4 regions of the Methylobacterium ajmalii genome follow, and region 1 is predicted to be linked to each of the others. Evidence: riboswitches for the same ligand, from Rfam matches in the RefSeq annotation. Region 1 holds a riboswitch; each other region holds the start of a gene.

What was found. A riboswitch is a leader RNA that binds a small molecule or an ion and turns the genes downstream of it on or off. The one in region 1 is predicted to bind cobalamin.
Region 2: it holds a riboswitch for cobalamin, as region 1 does, so the genes downstream of both, V3T34_RS24160 (TonB-dependent siderophore receptor) here and V3T34_RS25675 (TonB-dependent receptor) in region 1, are expected to answer to the same signal.
Region 3: it holds a riboswitch for cobalamin, as region 1 does, so the genes downstream of both, V3T34_RS00405 (TonB-dependent receptor) here and V3T34_RS25675 (TonB-dependent receptor) in region 1, are expected to answer to the same signal.
Region 4: it holds a riboswitch for cobalamin, as region 1 does, so the genes downstream of both, V3T34_RS24770 (CbtB domain-containing protein) here and V3T34_RS25675 (TonB-dependent receptor) in region 1, are expected to answer to the same signal.

Annotation. Positions count from the first base shown of each region.
Region 1 covers NZ_JAZFXT010000063.1:83,329-88,508, reverse strand. Annotated here, with positions in the region: gene repA (plasmid partitioning protein RepA) at 1-128, shown strand, start outside; gene repB (plasmid partitioning protein RepB) at 125-1,204, shown strand; gene V3T34_RS25685 (hypothetical protein) at 1,285-1,491, shown strand; gene V3T34_RS25680 (hypothetical protein) at 1,567-1,791, shown strand; cobalamin riboswitch at 1,931-2,123, shown strand; gene V3T34_RS25675 (TonB-dependent receptor) at 2,327-4,357, shown strand; gene V3T34_RS25670 (FdhF/YdeP family oxidoreductase) at 4,742-5,180, opposite strand, start outside.
Region 2 covers NZ_JAZFXT010000058.1:109,654-114,833, reverse strand. Annotated here, with positions in the region: gene V3T34_RS24170 (hypothetical protein) at 1-15, shown strand, start outside; gene V3T34_RS24165 (TAXI family TRAP transporter solute-binding subunit) at 244-1,239, shown strand; cobalamin riboswitch at 1,339-1,558, shown strand; gene V3T34_RS24160 (TonB-dependent siderophore receptor) at 1,687-3,882, shown strand; gene V3T34_RS24155 (hypothetical protein) at 3,882-4,151, shown strand; gene V3T34_RS24150 (DUF1624 domain-containing protein) at 4,148-5,180, shown strand, end outside.
Region 3 covers NZ_JAZFXT010000002.1:38,507-43,686, reverse strand. Annotated here, with positions in the region: gene V3T34_RS00410 (ABC transporter substrate-binding protein) at 1-962, opposite strand, end outside; cobalamin riboswitch at 1,180-1,380, shown strand; gene V3T34_RS00405 (TonB-dependent receptor) at 1,646-3,781, shown strand; gene V3T34_RS00400 (PepSY domain-containing protein) at 3,793-5,180, shown strand, end outside.
Region 4 covers NZ_JAZFXT010000060.1:88,278-93,457, reverse strand. Annotated here, with positions in the region: gene V3T34_RS24790 (peptidoglycan DD-metalloendopeptidase family protein) at 1-1,372, shown strand, start outside; gene V3T34_RS24785 (prephenate dehydrogenase) at 1,434-2,204, opposite strand; gene cobO (cob(I)yrinic acid a,c-diamide adenosyltransferase) at 2,410-3,015, opposite strand; gene cobU (bifunctional adenosylcobinamide kinase/adenosylcobinamide-phosphate guanylyltransferase) at 3,012-3,593, opposite strand; cobalamin riboswitch at 3,646-3,849, shown strand; gene V3T34_RS24770 (CbtB domain-containing protein) at 3,881-4,057, shown strand; gene V3T34_RS24765 (CbtA family protein) at 4,145-4,897, shown strand; gene V3T34_RS24760 (DUF1636 family protein) at 4,894-5,180, shown strand, end outside.

The DNA.
Region 1 (5,180 bases):
AGCAGACCCTGTACGAGATCGGCCGCGAGGGCGTGACCCGCTCGACCTACGACCGGGCGCTCGAATCCCTCGAGGCGGTCAATGGCGAGATCGAGGGCCTGATCCGCCGTGCCTGGGGCCGCCCATGAGCCGCAAGTCGAACCTCGACGCGCTGTTCGGCGCCCGCCCGGCTCCGAAGCCGGCCGTCCCGCCGCCCGCGGCCGAGCCGGCCGCCGCCCCGCCGGCGCCCGAGCCGTTTGCAGCTGCAAACCCGACCCCGGCCGAGCCCGAGTTCGCAGCTGCAAACCCGGCCTCCCGCTCGCCGGAGCGCAGCCGCAGCGGCGCGGTGCGGGCGATGAGCAGCACGCTGCGCGGGCTCGCCGCCCGGGCCGACGCCGCCGCCGAGATCGAGGCCGGCACGGTTGTCGTCGAGATCGCCCCGGAGCGGATCGACGATTCCTTCATCGCCGACCGGGTGGCGGACGCGACCGATCCGGGTTTGGCGGCCCTGGTCGAGAGCATCCGCGAGAGCGGCCAGCAGGTGCCGATCCTGGTGCGCCCCCACCCCGCCGACCCGGACCGGTTCCAGGTCGCCTACGGCCGCCGCCGCATCCAGGCGGCGCGCCGCCTCGCCCGGCCGGTCCGCGCCGTGGTGCGCCCGCTCTCGGACGCCGAACTAGTGGTGGCCCAGGGCAAGGAGAACCTGGAGCGGCAGGACCTCAGCTACATCGAGCGGGCGTTCTTCGCGCTGCGGCTCGAGGAGCACGGCTTTTCCCGCGCCACGATCATCGCCGCGATGGGCGTCGGCAAGGGCGACCTCTCGACCCTGATCTCGGTCGCCCGCACGGTGCCGGCCGACGTCGTCCGGGCGATCGGCCCGGCGCCCGCCGCCGGGCGGCCGCGATGGATGCTGCTCGCCGAGCGGATCCGGGCGGCGAGCCCGAAGCGGATCGCCGGGCTCATCGCCGATCCGGCCCTCGCCGAGACGCCGACGAACGAGCGCTTCGCGGCCGTGCTGCACGCGCTCGCCCCTCCGGCGGCCCCGCGGCCGGCGCCGCAGGTCTGGAGCGACGAGGCCGGCCGCGGCATCGCCCGGATCGAGCGCCGCTCGGATCGGGTCGCGGTGTCCTTCGACGAGACCGCGGAGCCGGGCCTCGCCGACTACGTCCTCGACCGGCTGCCGGAGATACTGGCCGCCTACCGGGCCGGCCGCGCCAAGCCCTGACAGGAACCGCCGGCGCACGGGAACCATCGCACGGGCGCGACGATGCCTCACCGGTCCCGCCCGACATTCCGAGATCCGCCATGCGCCGCGCCGTCCTGCTCCTCGCCCTGCTGGCCCCCGTCCTGGCTCCCGCCGCCGTCCTCGCCGAGGACGCCCCGCGGACCGGCGAGCGGGACGTCTGCGAGGCCAAGGCCGACCGGAGCGGCATCACCGGCGACGGACGGGCGACCTTCCTGCGCGAATGCGAGGCCGGCGAGCGCCTGGTGCGCGGGTCCGCGCCGCGCTGACGGTGAACGGCGGCAGGCGCGGCGCGTTGGACGACGAGTGTCCGCCGCCGCGGAGCAGACGATGAGGAGCAGCCGATGACCGATTGGAGGCCCATCGATCGCGCGCCCCAGGACGGCCGCTGGATCATCGCCATCCACCGGGACGAGCCGGACCGGCGCGCCGTGATCCGCTGGGATCCCGGGCGCGTCGGCGATGCGCGCCCCTGGCACGTCGCCACCACCGAGCACGGCTACGCCCCGGAGGCGTTCACCCACTGGACGCCGTTTCCGGATCCGCCGGAGCCGGGGCGTGCCGCGTGATGCCGGATCGTGTCCCGGGGCGTGGCCTCGACGCGAACTGGCCCGGCGCGCATCGGTGCCCGGGTGCAACGACCTGCCGGCGACGAGACATGCGCGTTCGCAATCGCACCGCGGGGCATTGACCCGGATCCCCCGAACCGCCACCCTCACGGCGACGGTTCCCCTCGGGGATCAAAAGGGAACGCGGTGGGGGTTTACCCGATGCCGCGGCTGCCCCCGCAACTGTAAGCGGCGAGCCTTCCACCACCATAGTCACTGGGTGACTCACCCGGGAAGACGGTGGCGGGCACCGACCCGCGAGCCAGGAGACCTGCCGTCAGTCGTGGTCACGCGCGAAGCGCGTCGGGCGGGGTGTCCTGACGGGTGTCGGAACGGGTCTTCGCGATCCGGGCGGCCTCGTTCGCGGTGACGTGCCACTGCCGTTGCCCGAGTCCCGACCGTGCCTGCCTCCCGCCTTTCGTTCGTTCCCCCGCTCGTCGCCTGCATCGCCGCCGTGGCATCCTCGCCTGCCGGTGCCCAGGGGCCTGCGGGCGAGATCCGCCTCGACGAGATCGAGGTCTCCGCCCCGCCGCCCGCGTCGTCGGGCCCCGCCGCCAGTGCCGGTTACGTCGGCGGCGTCACCGGCATCGGCGGAGCGCTCGCGACCGTCGATGCCGCCAGCGCCGGGATCATCTCGGGCGCGCAGCTCAACAGCCGCCCCGTCACCCGTCCCGGCGAGGTACTGGAATCGGTGCCGGGCCTGATCGTCACCCAGCATTCCGGCGAGGGCAAAGCCAACCAGTTCTTCCTGCGCGGCTTCAACCTCGACCACGGCACCGACATCGCCCTCCACGTCGACGGCATGCCGGTGAACATGCGCACCCATGCCCACGGCCAGGGTTATGCCGACCTCAACTTCCTGATCCCCGAGCTCGTCGGCGCCGTCGAATTCCACAAGGGCCCGTACTTCGTCCGCGACGGCGACTTCGCCTCGGCGGGATCGGTGCGGATCGACTACCTCGACAAGCTCGACCGCAACGTCGCGCTGACCACGCTGGGCAGCTTCGGCTACAAGCGCGGGCTCTCGGCCGCCTCCGTGCCGCTCGGCGCGGGCAACCTCCTGGTGGCGGGCGAGGCGCAGACCTACGACGGGCCGTGGGTGGTGCCCGATGCCCTGCGCAAGCTCAACGGCGTCGCCCGCTACAGCCAGGGCACCGCGACCGACGGGTTTTCCGTCACCGGCATGGCCTACTGGGCGAAGTGGAACGCCACCAACCAGATCCCCGAGCGGGCGGTGGCGGAGGGGATCATCGGCCGCTACGGCACGCTGGACCCGACCGATGGCGGCGAGACCGGGCGCTTCTCGCTCTCGGGACGCTGGAGCCAATCGGACGCGGGCGGCATCACCCGGGCCTCGGCCTACGTGATCCGCTACCAGATGAACCTCTGGAACAACTTCACCTACTTCCTCAACGATCCCGTCAACGGCGACCAGTTCCGCCAGCGCGACGCCCGGGTGCTCGGCGGCGGCGAGATCAGCCGCGTCTTCCAGGGCGACCTGCTCGGGCTGCCGATGGAGAACGAGATCGGCCTCCAGACCCGCACCGACGACATCCGGGTCGGTCTGTTCAACACCACGGCGCGGCAGTACCGCTCGACGGTGCTCGACGACCGGGTGCTGGAGGCGAGCGCGGCGTTCTACTACGAGAACCGGGTGCGCTGGACCGACTGGCTGCGCACCAGCGTCGGCTTCCGGGCCGACGGCTACTCGGCCGATGTCCGCTCCGACACCCCGGCGAACTCGGGCCGGGCCCGCGACGGCATCGTCACCCCGAAGCTCGGCGCGGTGCTCGGGCCGTGGCTCGATACCGAGATCTACGTGAACTACGGCGGCGGCTTCCACTCGAACGACGTCCGCGGTGTCACCGCGACGGTCGATCCGGCAAGCCCGCTGTTCAACATCAGCCGCTCGCCGTTCCTGGTGCCCTCGACGGGCTACGAGGTCGGGATCCGCAACCGTTCCATCGCCGGGCTGGAGACGAGCCTCGCCCTGTTCCGGCTCGACTTCGCCTCCGAGAACCTGTTCCAGGGCGACACCGGCACCACCGAGCCGAGCCGGCCGACCCGCCGCTTCGGCATCGAGTGGAGCAACCACTACGCGGTCACGCCGTGGCTGCGGCTGGAGGGCGACCTGACGATCACCAACGCGCGCTTCTCCGACCGCGACCCCGTCGGCCAGCGCGTGCCGGAGGCGCCGACCACCATCGCGTCGGCGGGGGTCACCTTCGGCGAGGGCCGGGGCTGGTTCGGATCCTTGCGCTTCCGCTACTTCGGCTCCCGGCCGCTGATCGAGGACAACTCGGTGCGCTCGAAGCCGACCGCGCTGCTCAATGGCCGGCTCGGCTACGCCTTCGACAACGGCGTGAGCCTCGCCCTCGACGTGCTCAACCTGACGAACGCGAAGGCCGACCAGATCACCTACTTCTACGAGTCCCGCCTGCCCGGAGAGGCCGCCGCCGTGGCCGACCGGCACTTCCACCCGGTCGAGCCGACCGCGTTGCGCCTGACCCTGGCGGGGCGGTTCTGACGGGCGCAGTCCCGTCGTGTCCCCGGGGCCATCGGCCGGGCGGGATCTCTCGCGGTGGTGGCCATCGGCCGCGAGCGGTCCGGGGGCGGGCGCCGGCGAGCGGCGGCGTCACCGCCGGCACGTTCGTCATCTCGTGGAGCGGCGTGACCCCAAACGAGAAGCACCGCCGCGATGGCGTCGCGGCGGTGCTTGCCCTTCAAGAGGGCCTTCCTCCCCAGACTGCGGACCGCTCTCGAGGGCGGCTTGTGTCGTGTCTGTGATCACAGTGGTAGCCGCCGCGCCGCCCCCACACAAGCACAATTGTGCGCCATCCGTGTGCAACCGGCACTTTGATGCGTGGTGCCGGAGGCCCAACCGGGGTGGGGGAGGGGGGGCGGCACCCCCTCAGATCGGATGGGCCGAATGCCCGGTCGGCTCGCGCCGGTCGGCTTTCGGTCCGCCGGCCTCCGGCTTGATCCGCACCGGCACCGATTTCGCGGCCGGCGTTCCCGACTGGATGTCGTGGTGCGAGAGCGCCATCAGCGGGTTCATCTCGGGGTAATAGGCCCCCAGGCACCCGTCCGGCAGGGAGAACGGCGTCACGGTGAGGCCGGTCACCTCCCGGGTGATGCCGTCGCCGGCATCGCTGACGAGCGACACGACCTGGCCTTCCGTGAGCCCCGCCCGGCGGATCTCGGCCGGGTTCATCAGCAGCACGTCGCGGGTGCCCTCGATCCCGCGCAGGCGGTCGCTGTAGCCGTAGATCGTGGTGTTGAACTGGTCGTTCGACCGCATGGTGATCAGCCGGTAGCGCCCGTCCGCATCCTCGAACCCGGCGGCCGAC
Region 2 (5,180 bases), on a different contig from region 1:
CGGCTCAGCGCCTGAGGACAGCCGTCGCGCCGGGTGCCGAATCGGTTGGTCGCCGGGCGCGGGAGATCTAAGACACGTCGACGACTTCGATCTTCGGAGCGTGGGACGAGGTCGCGGATGAACGAGCATCGCCATGACGGCCTGAGCAGACTTGCGTTGGCAGGCCAACGCTTCGCCCGTTCAGGTTCTTGTTTGGTCGCAGATTTTAGGCGCCGGACCGGTCACCGCTTCGGCGAGATCTGCTTGAGGCCGAGTCATCCGCCGAGTGCTCCGTCGCGCTGCCGCCTCCTCGCGATCCTGGCCCTGATCGGCCTCGCCCTTTCGCCCGCCCGCGCCGGGGAGGGGGGGCAGGAGGCGCCGAAGGAACCCCTCCATCTCGTTCTCGCCACCGCCACGCCCGGCGGCGGATTCCCGGCCTACGGCGAGGCACTGGCAGCGGCGATCCGGGAGGCGAGCCCGGACATCACCCTGGAGTTGCGGGCGAGCAAGGGCTCGACCGAGAACCTCGACCTCCTGCGCGGGGGCCGCGTCGATCTCGGCCTCGTCCAGGGCGAGTACGCGTACGAGGCCCTGGCGGGGCAGGGCACCGCGCCGGCCGTCACCGTGGTCGCTCCGGTCTATTCGGCGCCGGGCCTGTTCGTGGTCCCGGCGGACGGGCCGGTCGCGGCCTTCGACGACCTGCGCGGTCGGCCGGTGGCGCTCGGCACCCGCAGCTCCGGCCTCACCGCCATGGGCCGCACGGTCCTGCGCGGCGCAGGCCTCGACCCCGACCACGATATCCGTCCGATCCTCCTCGACCATGCCGGCGACGGCCCGGCGATGCTGCGCGACGGGCGCGCGGCGGCCCTGTGGGGCGGCGGCACCGGCTGGCCGGGCTTTCGCGCCGCGGCCGCGGCACCGGGCGGGGCTCGGTTCCTCGGTCCCCCGACGGCGGCGATTCCCGCGATCCTCGCCGCGAGCCCGTCCCTGCGCCGCATGACCGTGCCGGCCGGCACCTTTCCGGGTCAGACAGGGGCGATCGACACGGTGGGGTCGTGGAGCTTCATCCTCGGCCGGCCCGGGCTCGACCCGGGGGCGGTCGCCCGTCTCGTGGCGGCGATCGACGCGGCGCGGCCGGCCTTGGCGCGGCGTCAGCCGCACGAGCGTCCGAGCGATCCCCGCGACCTCGCCGATGCCGTCCCGGCCGGCTGGCTTCACCCCGCCACGGCCTCGTACCTGCGGCAGGCCGGCACGCCCTGAGCCCTGACAGCCCGAGATCCGGTGTGTTCCTGTGGACACAGGGTACGCAACGTTATTACAATGCGTTTCTGGTCTATTGCTGCATCGCGGTGACCGTGGCACCTTCGCGGCAGCCAAGGTTCCCCGGGCGTCGCGCCCGGGGCTAAGAGGGAACCCGGTGCGCTCGGTCGGCAAGACCGTTCGGGCAAGACCGGGGCTGCCCCCGCAACTGTGAGCGGAGAGATCCCGCCGCCGACGGTCACTGGTGCGCCGCACCGGGAAGGCCAGGCGGGAGCGACGATCCGCGAGCCAGGAGACCTGCCTTCGGCGCGCGCCACGTCGGCGCGGTCACGTCCTGCGGGCGGTGCGGCCCGGGGGAGCGCTCGGGTCCGGCTGCCGCGTTCAGGAACGCGGGATGCCGCCTGCCGCTCGTCCGTCCGCCCCGCGCGGCAACATCGAGTGTGCTTCGTGAGAACCCGTCCGCCGCTTCGCCATCCTGCGCCCTCCCGCCGCCGCCGCGGCGCCGTCCTGGCGGGCGCCGTCGCCGTCGGCCTCGCCGCACCCGCGGCCCGCGCCCAGGAGAGCATCGCCCTCGACGAGGTCGTGGTGGAGGGCAGCGCCCCGGCGGGCGGTCCGCAGGCGCGGCTGACCGCCGCGTCCGGCACGATCGGCCTCATCGGCCCGACCCCGGGCTTCCGGGCCGACCGCGCGGTGAGCAGCACCAAGACCGACACGCCCCAGCGCGACGTGCCGCAGGTCGTCACGGTGGCGCCCCGCGAGGTCATCACCGATCTCGCCGCCACCCGGGTCGACCGCGTCCTCACCTACACGCCGGGCGTCGCCCTGCAGAACAATTTCGGCGGGCTGACCATCTTCAGCTACGCCATCCGGGGCGTGACCACCTCGGAACTGTACAAGAACGGTTTTCCGCTCAACCGCGGCTTCCCGCCGCCGCCCGACACCCAGAACGTCGAGCGGATCGAGGTGCTGAAGGGCCCCGGCGGCGGCCTGTTCGGGCGCAGCGACCCTGGCGGCCTCGTCAACCTCATCACCAAGCAGCCGACCGCCGAGCGCTTCGTCGAGATGGGCGGGCTGTGGGGCTCGTTCGAGGAGGTCCGCGGCACGGTGGATTCCGGCGGCGCGCTGAACGAGGACGGCACGCTCCTCTACCGCTTCAACCTCGCGGCCGGGCGCCAGAACAGCTTCCGCGATTTCGTCGACGGCGACCGGCTCTTCGTCGCTCCCGTCGTGAGCTGGCAGGTCACGCCCGACACCAAGGTGACGGTCGAGACCGAGTTCCTGCGCAACCGCACGGTGTTCGACCGCGGCGTCATCGCGATCAACAACCGGCTCGGGTTCCTGCCGATCTCGCGCTTCCTCGGCGAGCCGGGCCAGAGCATCTACCAGACCAACGACTCGATGCAGATCCGGGTCGACCACCGCTTCGACGCCGACTGGCAGATGCGGCTTGCCACCTACCTCAACTCCAACTCGCTCACCGGCGAGGCGGTCGAGGTGCGGGGCATCGCCGCCGACAACCGCACCGTCCTGCGCGACCGCAACTACCGCAACTACCGCGCCGACATCGCGCTCGGCCAAGCCGAGCTGGTCGGGCGCTTCGACACCGCCGGGATCGGCCACACCGTGCTGCTCGGCTTCGAGCGCGAGAGCACCGACGGCACCTACCAGCAGATCCGCTCCAACACCCGCCAGAACCCGTATTCGCTCGACATCTACGCCCCGGCCTACGGCCAGCCGCTTCCGAACTACACGCGCCAGACCAACGGCTTCGAGCAGGTGATGAACACCGCGCTCTACGCCCAGGACCAGATCGCGCTGTCGCCCGAGTGGAAGGCGATGGTGGGCGTGCGGTTCGACTTCTTCGAGCAGGCATTCCGCGAGCGCAGCACCGGCGTCCGCAGCGACCAGACCTACTTCGCCGCCACGCCCCGGGCCGGCCTCGTCTACCAGCCGCTGCCGGAACTGTCGCTCTACGCCAATGTCGGCACGAGCTTCCGGCCGAATATCGGGCCGGACGCCGCGGCCTCGTCGTTCAACGGCCCGTTCGCGCCGGAGACCGGCCTCGGCTACGAGGTCGGAACCAAGCTCGACCTCTACGGCGGCGCCTTGAGCCTGACGGGCGCCGCCTTCCGGGTCGAGCGCCAGAACGTGCTCACCGCCGATCCCAACAACAGCGGGTTCTCGATCGCCGCCGGCGCGGTGCGCAGCCAGGGCTTCGAGTTCACGGCGGCCGGCCAGCTCTCGCCCTCGGTCAAGGTCCTGGCCGGCTACGTCTTCGCCGACGCGGTGGTCACCAAGGACAACGTGCTGCCGGTCGGTGCGCCCCTCATCAACGTGCCGCGCCATTCGGGCAGCCTGCTCGCCGTCTACGAGGCCCAGGAGGGCTCCTGGAAGGGGTTCGGCATCGGCGGCGGCGCGCGGGCGGTCGGCGAACGGGCCGGCGACGCGAATGGTGGTGCCTTCAGGCTCCCGGGCTACATCGCGGTCGACGCGCTGGCCTATTACAAGTGGGAGAACTTCCGGTTCGGACTGAACGTCGAGAACGTCTTCGACACCACCTACTACGCGAGCTCGCTCAACGTCTTCCGGGTGTTTCCGGGCACGCCGCGCCGCTTCACCGGCACTCTGTCGGTGCGGTTCTGATGGCCGCCCCCGCCCGTCGAGGCGATGCGGGCGCGCCCGCGCGCAGGGGCGATGCCGGCCGGGACGCGGCCGCCACCCGCGCCCGGGGCTACCGCCAGCGCCTCGCGCCGGTGCTCGCCGCCATCACGGCGGAGGCCGGGGCAACGCCCGAGGGCATCGCCGCCTGCCTGACCCGGCGCGGCATCCCCAAGCCCCGCGGCGGCCGGGTCTGGACGCCGCCGGACGTGCGCCGGCTCCTGTCACGGCTCGCGGACGAGGCCGCCTCGTGACCGCCGGTCCCCGCCCGCCGCGCATCGCCGCGATCGACGCGCTGCGCGGCCTCGTCATGCTGCTGATGCTGGTCGACCACGTCCGCGAGTTCTTCTTCCTGCACGCCCAGGTTCGCGATCCGATGGACCTCGCGGTCACGTCGCCCGGCCTCGCGGCGACGCGGCTCACCGCGCATCTGTGCGCGCCGGTCTTCCTGCTCCTCACCGGGCTCTCGGCCAGCCTCTATGCCGGCCGCCACGGGCCGGGGGCGGCCTCGCGCTTCCTCCTCACCCGCGGCCTGTTCCTGATCGCGCTCGAGCTCACCCTCGTGAACCTCGCCTGGACCCGCAGCCTGCTGCCGCCGGTCCTCTACCTGCAGGTGATCTGGGCGATCGGTCTCAGCATGATCGCGCTCGCCGGCCTGATCCGGCTGCCCCGGCCGGCGCTCGTCGCGGTCGCGCTCGTCGTCATGCTCGGGCACAACCTCCTCGACGGGATCGTGCTGGCGCCCGACCATCCGGGCTACGTCGCGTGGTCGATCCTGCACCAGCGCGGCTTCATCCCGCTGCCCTGGGGCGTGGCCCGGACCTCCTATCCGGTCCTGCCCTGGATCGGCGTGGCGGCGGCGGGCTACGCGCTCGGCCCGTGGTACGCCCTGGAGGCGGGGGCTCGCCGCCGCCGGCTCCTGGCCCTCGGGGCCGCCGCCCTGGCGTCGTTCGTGGCGCTGCGTGGCCTGAACGGCTACGGCGACCCGACGCCGTGGCGGGCCGGGGCGGATCTCGGGGCGAGCGCCCTGTCGTTCCTGAACCTCACCAAGTACCCGCCCTCGGCCGACTTCCTGCTCGCGACCCTCGGCCTCGGGCTGGTGCTGCTCGCCCTGCTCGAGGCGCTGCCGGCCCGGCGGCTCGCCTGGCTCACGGTGTTCGGCGGCGCACCGCTGTTCTTCTACCTCGCGCATCTGTGGCTGCTGCGCGGGCTGCACGACCTCCTCCTCGCCCTCGGCTTCGGGGCGGAGGGCCGGGTCTCGGCGGACGCGCCGTGGCAGCTCT
Region 3 (5,180 bases), on a different contig from region 1:
GCCCGCAGGTAGGCCAGGGTCGAGGAATAGACGCCGGCGTGGTTCTCGGTCGGCATCCGGCCGTTCATCCGCTCGGCGAAGCGCTTGGCGAAGGCGCGGGTGCCGTCGGTGCGGTCCCAGTAGAAGGCGCTGGCGAGCTGGAGCCCCTGCGCCGCCTTGAGGCCCAGCGCATGGGTATCGGAGAGCTGCACGAACAGGGCGGCGAGCCGCATCTGGGGCATCAACCCGAACTCCGCCGCCTGCTTGACGGCGTTGATCATGTCGGCGCCGGTATCGGCGAGCGCCAGCACCTGAGCGCCCGAGCCCTGGGCCGAGAGCAGCGGCGAGGCGAAGTCGCCGGCATTGAGCGGGTGCTTGGTCGACCCCTTCACGGTGCCGCCGACAGCCTTCAGCGCCACGGTGGCGTCGCGCTCCAGCGCGTGGCCGAGCGCGTAGTCGACGGTGACGAAGTACCACGACTTGCCGCCGCGGCCGGCGACGGCACGCGCGGTGGCCGAACCCTGCGCCCAGGTGTCGGACACCCACTGCACGGTCGTCGGCGCGCAGGCCTTGCCAGTGAGGTCGGAGGTGAGCGCGCTCGAGGCCAGCGCCACCCGGTGGCGCTCCCGCATCAGGTTCGCGACCGCCAGCGCGACCGCCGAGTTCGGCAGATCGACGATGGTCGAGACGCCCTCCTGGTCGAGCCAGCGGCGGGCGGTGGCGAGCCCGATATCGGGCTTGTTCTGGTGGTCGGCCGAGACGACCTCGACCTTCAGCTCGCCGGCCTCCTTGGCGAAATCCTCCACCGCGAGCTGTGCGGCCGTGACCGAGCCGGTGCCGGCCTGGTCGGCGAAGGGCCCGCTCATGTCGCTGAGCACGCCGACCTTGATCGGCGCCTTGGAATCCTGCGCCAGCGCGGAGGTGCCGAGCGCGAGCGACAGGGCGAGGCCGGCGAGACCGGCGGCCCGAGAGCGGAACGACATCGGGGATCCTCCCAGGGAGTTTATGTCAGATCTTGTTCGCGGCCCGACCGGGCCGTTCGGGCCTCTGTATGTCAGGGGTGCGGGGCGGCGTCGATGCGGGATCGCGCGGCGTGGTTGAGAAAGCCGGGGGCTGCATCGGCGCGGTCCGTCGCGCCGTCCGTTCTCGTCTTCCGCGTCTCTCGCGCGTCGACGACGGTTGCTCCTTGATTGCCGAATGGCTAAGCTTTTCGTCGACGGTTCCCTCCGGGGATCAAAAGGGAACGCGGTGAGGGCTTGCCCGAAGCCGCGGCTGCCCCCGCAACTGTAAGCGGCGAGCCTTCCATCATTCATGTCACTGGGAACCCGACACGGTTCCTGGGAAGACGATGGCAGGCGACGACCCGTGAGCCAGGAGACCTGCCGTCAGCCGTGGTCACACGCGAGCACGTCGGGCGGGGTGTCCTGACGGGTGTCGGGATGGGGGCGAGAGGTCCCCGTCGCGCCGTCGTTCGCGGTGACGTGCCACAGCCGCGTCTCGTCCCGCCATGTCCCCCGCCGCCCTCCCCCGATCCGCCGATGCGGCGCGCCCTCCGCGCGCCGTCCCATCACGGCGACGGACCGGATGGCGAGAATGTAACTTTATAACGTTACATTTTAGGATGACTCCGCTACGGACGGTGCGCACGCCTCCTCTGGAAACCCGCATGTCTCCCCGTCGCGCCCGCCGCCTCGCTCCCGTCGCCGCCCTCGCCGCCCCGCTCCTCGCCGCCGCGCCCGCGGGCGCCGAAGACCTGCCCCTCGATGCCATCGACGTGGCGGGCGGCCGGAACCGGGAGGTGGCCGCCCCCGGCCTCAACCTCGCGACGCCCGCGCGCTCCGGCAGCCGGCTGGGCCTCACCCCGCTCGAGACCCCGGCGAGCCTCGACGTCATTTCCGGCGAGACGATCCGGGCCCGGGGCCAGAACACCGTCGAGGAGGCGGTGACCCAGAACGCCGTCGGCATCACCAGCGTCGCCGGCCCGGGCAACGGCAACCTCTCCTTCGCCAGCCGCGGCTTCGTCGGGCCGAGCTCGGTGCAGCAGCTCTACGACGGCACGCGGCTCTATGTCGGGGTCGGCACGGTCACCTTCCCGTTCGACACCTGGTCGGCGGAGCGGATCGAGGTCCTGCGCGGGCCCGCCTCGGTGCTCTACGGCGAGGGCGCGATCGGCGGGATCATCAACGTGGTGCCGAAGAAGCCGGTCTTCACCGCCCTCGGCGAGGCGCGGGCGGCGATCGGTTCCGACGGCGTGGCGCGGCTCGCCCTCGACAGCGGCGGGCCGGTCGGCGAGGACCTGGCCTACCGGATCAACCTCAGCGGCAACCGGGCCGACGGCTGGGTCAAGCCCGACGGCGACTTCCGCAACCTCGCCCTCTCGGCGGCGATGACCTGGCGGGTCACGCCCGACCTGGCCGTCACCCTCTCGCACGACCTCGGCTACAACGAGCCGACCCGCTACTGGGGCTCGCCGCTCGTCGGCAACCGGGTGCCCGACCGCCTGCGCTTCATCAACTACAACATCCGGGATTCGCAGATCGCCTGGTTCGACAACTGGACGCAGCTGCGCACCGAATGGAACCCGAGCGCCGACATCACGGTGCGCAACACCGCCTACCGGCTCTCGACCGAGCGGCACTGGCGCGACGTCGAGCAATACACCTACCAGCCGGCGACCGGCCTGATCGGCCGCAGCGACTACATCGAGATCCTCCACCACGAGGAGCAGATCGGCAACCGCCTCGACGCGACGCTACGGAGCAGCCTGTTCGGCTTCAAGACCACGACGGTCGTCGGCTTCGACGTCAACCACATCGCGTTCCGGCGCGACAGCAACGCGCCGTTCGGCGGCGAGAGCACGGTCGATCCGTTCAACCCGGTCCCGGGCGCCTTCATCAACGTCGCGGGCACTCGCACCGACATCGTGTCGCGGACCCGCCAGGCCTCGGTCTTCGCCGAGAACCGGCTCGAGCTGTCGCCCCAGCTCGCCCTGGTGACGGGGGTGCGCTACGACGCCCCGACGGTGGCGGTGAGCCGGCCGCTGGCCGGCAGCCGCTTCGAGAAGACCTTCGACTCGACGAGTTTCCGGGTCGGCGCCGTCTACACCCCGGTTCCGGATTTCGCGCTCTACGCACAATACGCCACCGCCGCCGACCCGCTCGGCAGCCTGATCACCACCAGCGTCCCGCAAGCGCAGTTCCAGCTCGCCACCGGCGAGCAGGTCGAGGCCGGCGCCAAGGGCCTGTTCGATGGCGGGCGCGGCGAGTGGACGGTGGCGGCCTACCACATCGCCAAGGACAACCTGCTCTCGCCGATCCCCGACCGGCCGACCGAGGTGGCGCAGGTCGGCAGCCAGTCCTCCCGCGGCGTCGAGGTGGCGCTGGCCTACCAGCTCTCGGACGCCTGGCGCATCGAGGCCAACACCGCGCTGCTGAAGGCCCGCTACGACAGCTTCTCGCAGAACACCGATGCGGGCCTGGTGTCGTTCGCCGGCAAGATCCCGGTCGACGTGCCCCAGCGCGTCACCAACGTCTGGCTCAGCTACGCCTTCGCGCCGGGCTGGGTGGCGCGGCTCGGCGTCAACGATGTCGGGCCGGTGTTCAGCGACTTCGCCAACACGGTGAAGCGGCCGGCCTACACGCTGGTGAACGCGACGCTCGACTGGCAGGTGACCCCGACCTCGCGCCTGTCGCTGCGCGGCTACAACCTCACCGACCAGATCTACGCGGTCTCGGGCAACACCAATTCCTGGCTGCTCGGCCGGCCGCGCTCGGTCGAGCTCGCCTACCACGTCGTGTTCTGATGCACGGCAGGGTGGCGAAGGCGGCCGTCAAGCGGCTCAAACGGTGGCTGCATCTCGGCCATCGCTGGCTCGGCATCGCCACCGGGCTCCCGATCCTCCTCTGGTTCGGCTCCGGCCTGGTGATGCTGTGCGTCGGCTTCCCGACCCTCACCGAGGGAGAGCGGCTGGGCGCCCTGCCGCCGCTCGCCCTCGCCTCGGTGCGGGTCACCCCTCAGGCGGCCCTGGAGCGGGCGGGCCTCGCGCATTACCCGGCCCGGCTGACGCTCGCGATGCGGGGCGGCGCGCCGGCCTACTGGATCGCCGATACCGACGGGCGCCGGCAGGCCCTGTCGGCGGTGACCGGCGATCCGGTGCCCGAACTGACGGCGGCGGACGCGACGGCGCTCGCCGCTACCCATCCGGCGGCGCGCGCCGTCGCCGATCTCGGCACCGTGACCCGCGACCAGTGGACGGTGACGGCGCGCTACGACCCCTTGCGGCCGTTCCGCGTGGTCGCCCTCGGCGATCCGGCCGGGACCGAGCTCTACCTGTCGGCGGCGACGGGCGAGCTCGCCCTCGACACCACCCGGGCCGAGCGGGTGTGGAACTGGCCCGGCGCCGTCACCCACTGGATCTACCTGACGCCGCTGCGGGCGCGGGCGGGCCTGTGGCAGGACGTGGTGCTGTGGGTCTCCGGCATCGCGCTCGCGGCGGGCGTGAGCGGCTACGTGCTGGGCTTCGTGCGGCTGATGCGCGACCGGCTGACTCCCTATCGCGGCTGGGCCGCCTGGCACCACCTCGCCGGGGTGGCGGGCGGCCTCGTCGTCGTCAGCTTCCTCGTCAGCGGCTGGCTGTCGATGAACCCGCGCGGCTGGTTCGGGCCGCGCGGCCCCGACGCCGCCATGCGGGCGGCCTATGCCGGGCAGGCGGCGCCGGTCTTCCCGCTCGGCCCCGACGCCCTGGCGCGGGCTCCCGCCGGCACCGTCGCGCTCGATTTCGCCTGGATCGGCGGGCGGCCCGTCATCCTCGCCGCCGGTCCCGGCGGCACGGCGCCGTGCTGCGGCAGCGCGCTGACCTCGGAGGCGATCGTGGCGGCCGGCCGGGCGATGCTGCCGGCGGCCCGGTTGCGGGAGGTCACCCGCCTCGAGGCGCCGGACGCCTACTGGTACGACCGCCACGGCGCCCCGATCCTGCCGGTCCTGCGCCTCGCCTTCGACGACCCGGCCGGGACCTGGTTCCACCTCGACCCCGCCACCGGGGCGATCCTGGGGCGGACCGACCGCAGCGGCCGGGCGAACCGCTGGCTGTTCTACGCGCTCCACACCCTCGATGCCGGCCCGCTCGCCGGGCGCCCGGCCCTGCGCCTGGCGCTGATCGTCACCCTCTCGGCGCTCGGCCTCGTCGTCGCGACGAGCGGCAC
Region 4 (5,180 bases), on a different contig from region 1:
CGCCGCGCCGCTGGCCCCGCCGGTCACGAGCCGGCCGCTCGCCGCCGCCCCGGTGCTGACGCCCCGCGTCGCCGCCACCGCGCCGGTGACCGGCGGCCCGGCCGGCTGGTCGGCCGCCGGCGGCACCACCATCACGGTCGGCGCCAACGACAGCCTGAACCAGATGTCGACCCGCTTCGGCGTCCCGTCCGCCGCGATCCTCCAGGCCAACGGCCTGTCGAGCGCCGCGCAGGTCACCGCCGGTCGCCAGATCGTGATCCCGGTCTACCATGCCGGCGGCGTGCCGGCGATGAGCGCCCGCACGGTGCCGCCCGCCCCGCGGGTGCAGGTCGCCGAGGCCCGCCCGGTCGAGACCCGCGCCCCCGAGCCGGTGCGCCGGGTGGCCGAGGTCGCGCCCCGTCCCGAGCCTGTCCGGGCCGAGCCCCCGCGCCGCGAGCCGGAGCCCGCCCGCAAGGCCCCCGTCCGCCCCGGCCAGGCCGAGGCGAAGCCGGTGCCCGCGGCCGCCGCCGAGCGCGCCGCCAAGCTCAACCTGCGCAAGCCCGAGCCGCGCGAGGAAGAGGAGCGGGTCGCCGTCAAGGCGCAGGCGAAGGCCGCCGCCAAGGTCGCCGCGCGCCAGCAGGATGACGACGAGGACGACAGGACCGCCGCCAAGCCGAAGGCCGTCAAGGTCGAGGCCCGGAAGCCGGAGCCGAAGGCCGAGCACAAGCCCGAGAAGGTCGCCGAGAAGGCGAAGCCCGAGGTGAAGAAGGTCGCCGAGCTGCACAAGCCCGAGCCCAAGAAGGTCGAGGCCAGGCAGGTCGAGGCGAAGGTCGAGGCCAAGAAGCCCGAGCCGAAGCTGGTCGAGGCCAAGGCCGAGGTGAAGAAGCCCGAGCCGAAGAAGGTCGCCGAGGCGAAGCCGGAGCCGAAGCCGGAGCCGGCCAAGCCCGTGAAGGTCGCGGCCCTGCCCGAGAAGGCGCCCGAGCCCGCGCCGGCGCCCGCGGTCGCCCCGGCTGCGCCCGAGCCGCAATCGACCTTCCGCTGGCCGGCCCGCGGCCGGGTGATCAACGGCTACGGCTCGAGCGGCAACGAGGGCATCAACATCGCGGTGCCGGAAGGCACCCCGGTCAAGGCCGCCGAGGAGGGCACCGTGGCCTATGCCGGCAGCGACGTGAAGGGCTACGGCAAGCTCGTCCTGGTGCGCCACTCCAACGGCTACGTCTCGGCCTACGCCCATAACGGCGAGATCGACGTGCGGCCGGGCGAGAAGGTGAAGCGCGGCCAGACCATCGCGAAGTCCGGCGCGTCCGGCAACGTGACCTCGCCGCAGCTGCACTTCGAGATCCGCAAGGGCGCGACCCCGGTCGACCCGATGCCGCACCTCGCGAGCAACTGAACGTCGATCGAGCGAGACGGGAGCGGGGCGCGCGAGCGTCCCGCTTTTTCGCGTCGGCGGCTCATGCCTCGAGGCGGGAGTCTCCCTCGCCGAGTTCCGCATTCATTCCCGCCGCCAGGTCGAAGAACCGCCGCCGCACCTCGGCCGAGAACGGGTTCTCGCGCTCGATCGCGTGGTAGACCTCCGGGGCGTCGTGCCGGACCATCCCGACCGCCTGCATCACCAGGTCGAAGCTGCGGGTCGTCATCCGGGTCGGCAGCGGCTCCATCGCCACCAGCACCTTGGCGATGAGATGGGTCAGGCCCTGCACCGCCGCCGCCTCGCGGTCATGCGCCTCGGGCGTGGTCAGGATCACAGTGAGGCCGAGGGCGCGGCGCAGGAACGCGCCGACACGGCGCGCCCGCTCGCCCCGCACCGGGCAGACCGCGATCTTGAGCCCGCGCAGGCCGTCGCGCGCGCTCTGCGGCCCGAAGAGCGGGTGGGTGGCGACGATGTCGACGTCTTTCGGCAGTCCCGCCCGCATGATCTCGGCCGGGCGCACCTTCACCGAGCCGACATCGAGGACGAGGGCACCCGGCCGCAGGTGCGGGGTCATGCCCTCCACCACCGCGGCGAGGGTCGAGACGGGGGTGGCCAGGATCACCACCGGGCAGGCGGCGGCCTCGGCGAGCATGGCGGGCGCGGCGCCGGCCTCCGCGATCACGCCCGAGGGCACGAACGGGTCGTGGACGCACAGGTCGGCGTGCGGCTCCAGATGCGCGGCGACGAGGCGGCCGAAGGCGCCGAAGCCGATCAGGCCGACCGAAACGGGGGTGTCGAGGGGAAACGGCACGGGGAGACCTCGGCGGTGGGCGAGGTCGGCGGGCCTGGAACTTTCGGGAAAAAGCCTCAACCGCCGACACGTCGCAGCGGTTGAGAGATGACGAGCACTCCGCCGCTTAAGGATGCGGCGCGGGATAGAGTCCGGTCGGGAGGGCGCTGGTCATGGCCGAGCCTGTAGCCTCAGCCGGCCGGCACCGTCAATCGGCCCCATTCAGTTAGAACTCGATCCCCTCCTGCGCCTTCACCCCGGCGGCGAAGTGATGCTTGACGACCGCCATCTCGGTCACGAGGTCGGCGGCGGCGATCAGCTCCGGCTTGGCGTTGCGGCCGGTGACCACGACGTGCAGGTCGGGCCTGCGCCGGCTCAGTGCCTCCACCACCTCGGCGAGCGGCAGGTAGTCGTAGCGCAGCGCGATGTTGAGCTCGTCGAGGACGAGGAGCCGGATCGCCGGATCGGCCATCAGCGCCTCGGTCCTCGCCCAGGCGGCGCGGGCGGCCGCGACGTCGCGGTCGCGGTCCTGCGTCTCCCAGGTGAAGCCCTCCCCCATCGTGTGCCACTCGACCTGGTCGGCGAAGCGGTCGAGGGCGAAGCGCTCGCCGGTCTCCCAGGCGCCCTTGATGTACTGCACCACCCCGACCCGCCAGCCGCGGCCGAGCGCCCGCAGCATCAGCCCGAAGGCCGCGGTCGACTTGCCCTTGCCGGGGCCGGTATGGACGATGAGCAGCCCCTTCTCGATCGTCTTACCCGCCACCTCGGCGTCCTGGACCGCCTTGCGCTTCTCCATCTTGGCGCGGTGGCGCGCCGCCTCGTCGTCGCTCATCGTGTCTCTCCCTTGATCGTCATGGGTAGGCCCGCCACCACCAGCACCACCCGGTCGGCGAGCGCGCCCAAGCGCTGGTGCAGGCGGCCGGCCTCGTCGCGGAACCGGCGGGCGAGCGCGTTCTCGGGCACGATGCCGAACCCGACCTCGTTCGAGACCAGCACCAGGGGCCCGGGCGCCGCGGCGCAGGCCGCGAGCAGGTCCGCGACCTCGGCGGCGAGGTCGGCCTCCTCGTCCAGCATCGCGTTGGTGAGCCACAGCGTCAGGCAGTCGACCAGCACCGGCCGGCCCGGCGGCGCCCGGCGGATCGCCCCGGCGAGGTCGCGGGGCGCATCCACGGTCTCCCAGGGCGGCGGCCGGCGGGCGCGGTGGAGGGCGATGCGCTCTCGCATCTCGTCGTCCCACCCTTGCGCCGTCGCGACGTAGAGCCAGGGGCCGGCCTGCGCCGAGACCAGCCCCTCGGCATGGGCGCTCTTGCCCGAGCGGGCACCGCCCAGCACCAGGGTCAGGCGCGGCGCGGCGCGGGTCTCGTCCGGCACGGAACTCTCCTCGGGCGCGGGGGTCGGGTGGAAATCCATCGAATTGGGGGTGTCGGGGCACGGCGCGGCGATTGCAAGCCCGCAGGCGAGCGGCTAGGGTCGAGGAGACGGTGCCTCGATCACGAGGTGAAAAGGGAACGCGGAAACCGGGATCGTCTCGGCCTGCCGCGGCTGCCCCCGCAACTGTGAGCGGACGATTACGGCCCGCCATCGGCCACTGGAGCGATCCGGGAAGGCGGTGGGCCGGTGTTGAGAGCCCGCGAGCCAGGAGACCTGCCGTCATCCTTTCATCTCGACGCCGCCGGTGGGGCGGCAGGAGCTTCGTCATGGTCGCGATCACCCGTACCCTCTCCCCCGACCTGGTCGGCGAGCGCCTGAGCGCCGTGCTCCTGGCCGCCACCCTCGGCGTCGGCCTGCTGTTCGTCTCGGGCTTCGCGCCCGTGGTCGCCCTGCACAACGCCGCGCACGACTGGCGCCACTCCGCCAACTTCCCCTGCCACTGACCAGGGCTTGACCGAACGCGGCTGCGCGGCCTGCGCCCTTCACGGGGAGCGGGCCCGTTTCCCGTTGGTCGTGCAGGTGATCCCTCGATGACGAAACGACTGCTCGCCGCGGCCCTGGTCGCCGGCTTCCTGGCCGCCTGCGTGGCGTCCGTGCTGCAATTCGCCCTCACCTCGCCGCTGATCCTGGCGGCGGAGAAGTACGAGACGGCCGAGACCGCCGAGCCGGCCTTCGCCGGCAGGGCCTTCGCTAACCCGCTGATCGTGCTGGCCCATGCCGGACACGACCATGGCGGCGAGCCGCAATGGCAGCCCGCCCCCGGCCTGCCGCGCCTCGCCTTCACGGCGCTCGCCACCCTGGTGAGCGGCGTCGGCTACGCCTTGCTGCTCGGCGCCGTCCTGGTCGCGACCGGCCGCACCGTGACGCCGGGCGAAGCGCTCAAGTTCGGCATCGGCGGCTTCCTGGCCGCCGGCCTGGCTCCCGCGATCGGGTTGCCGCCGGAACTGCCCGGCATCGCCGCGGCGGGCCTCGAATCGCGCCAGCTCTGGTGGGTGGCGACCGCCCTCGCCACGGGTATCGGCCTCTACCTGATCGCGATCCGCCGCGGCCCGGCGGCGATCGCGGTCGGCCTCGCCCTCCTCGTCGCGCCGCATGTCTGGGGCGCGCCGCACGGGCCGGAAGAGATCTCCGCCATGCCGCCGGTCTTCGCGGCGCAGTTCGCCGCCCGGTCGCTCGCCATCGGCTTCACCTTCTGGGCGGTGCTCGGCCTCGCCTTCGGCTGGGCCTGGGGGGCGGTGGCGGGACGGACGAGAGATTCCGTCCGCGGCGGGGTGGCGGCGTGAGCGATCCCATCTCCCCCGATATCTGCGTCCTCTACGTCTGCACCACCTGCCGCGACGCGGCCGACCCGGCCGACGGCCCCCGCGCCGGGGCCCGCCTGCACGAGGCGCTGGCCGCCGCGCTGGCCGCACGGCCCGGCGCGCCGGTGACGATCGAGCCGGTGGAGTGCCTCTCGGTCTGCAAGCGGTCCTGCACGGTCGCGGTCGCGAGCCCCGGCCGCTGGACCTACGTCTACGGCGACCTCGACCCGGCGGCCTCCGCCGAGGTCATCCTCGACGGCATCGG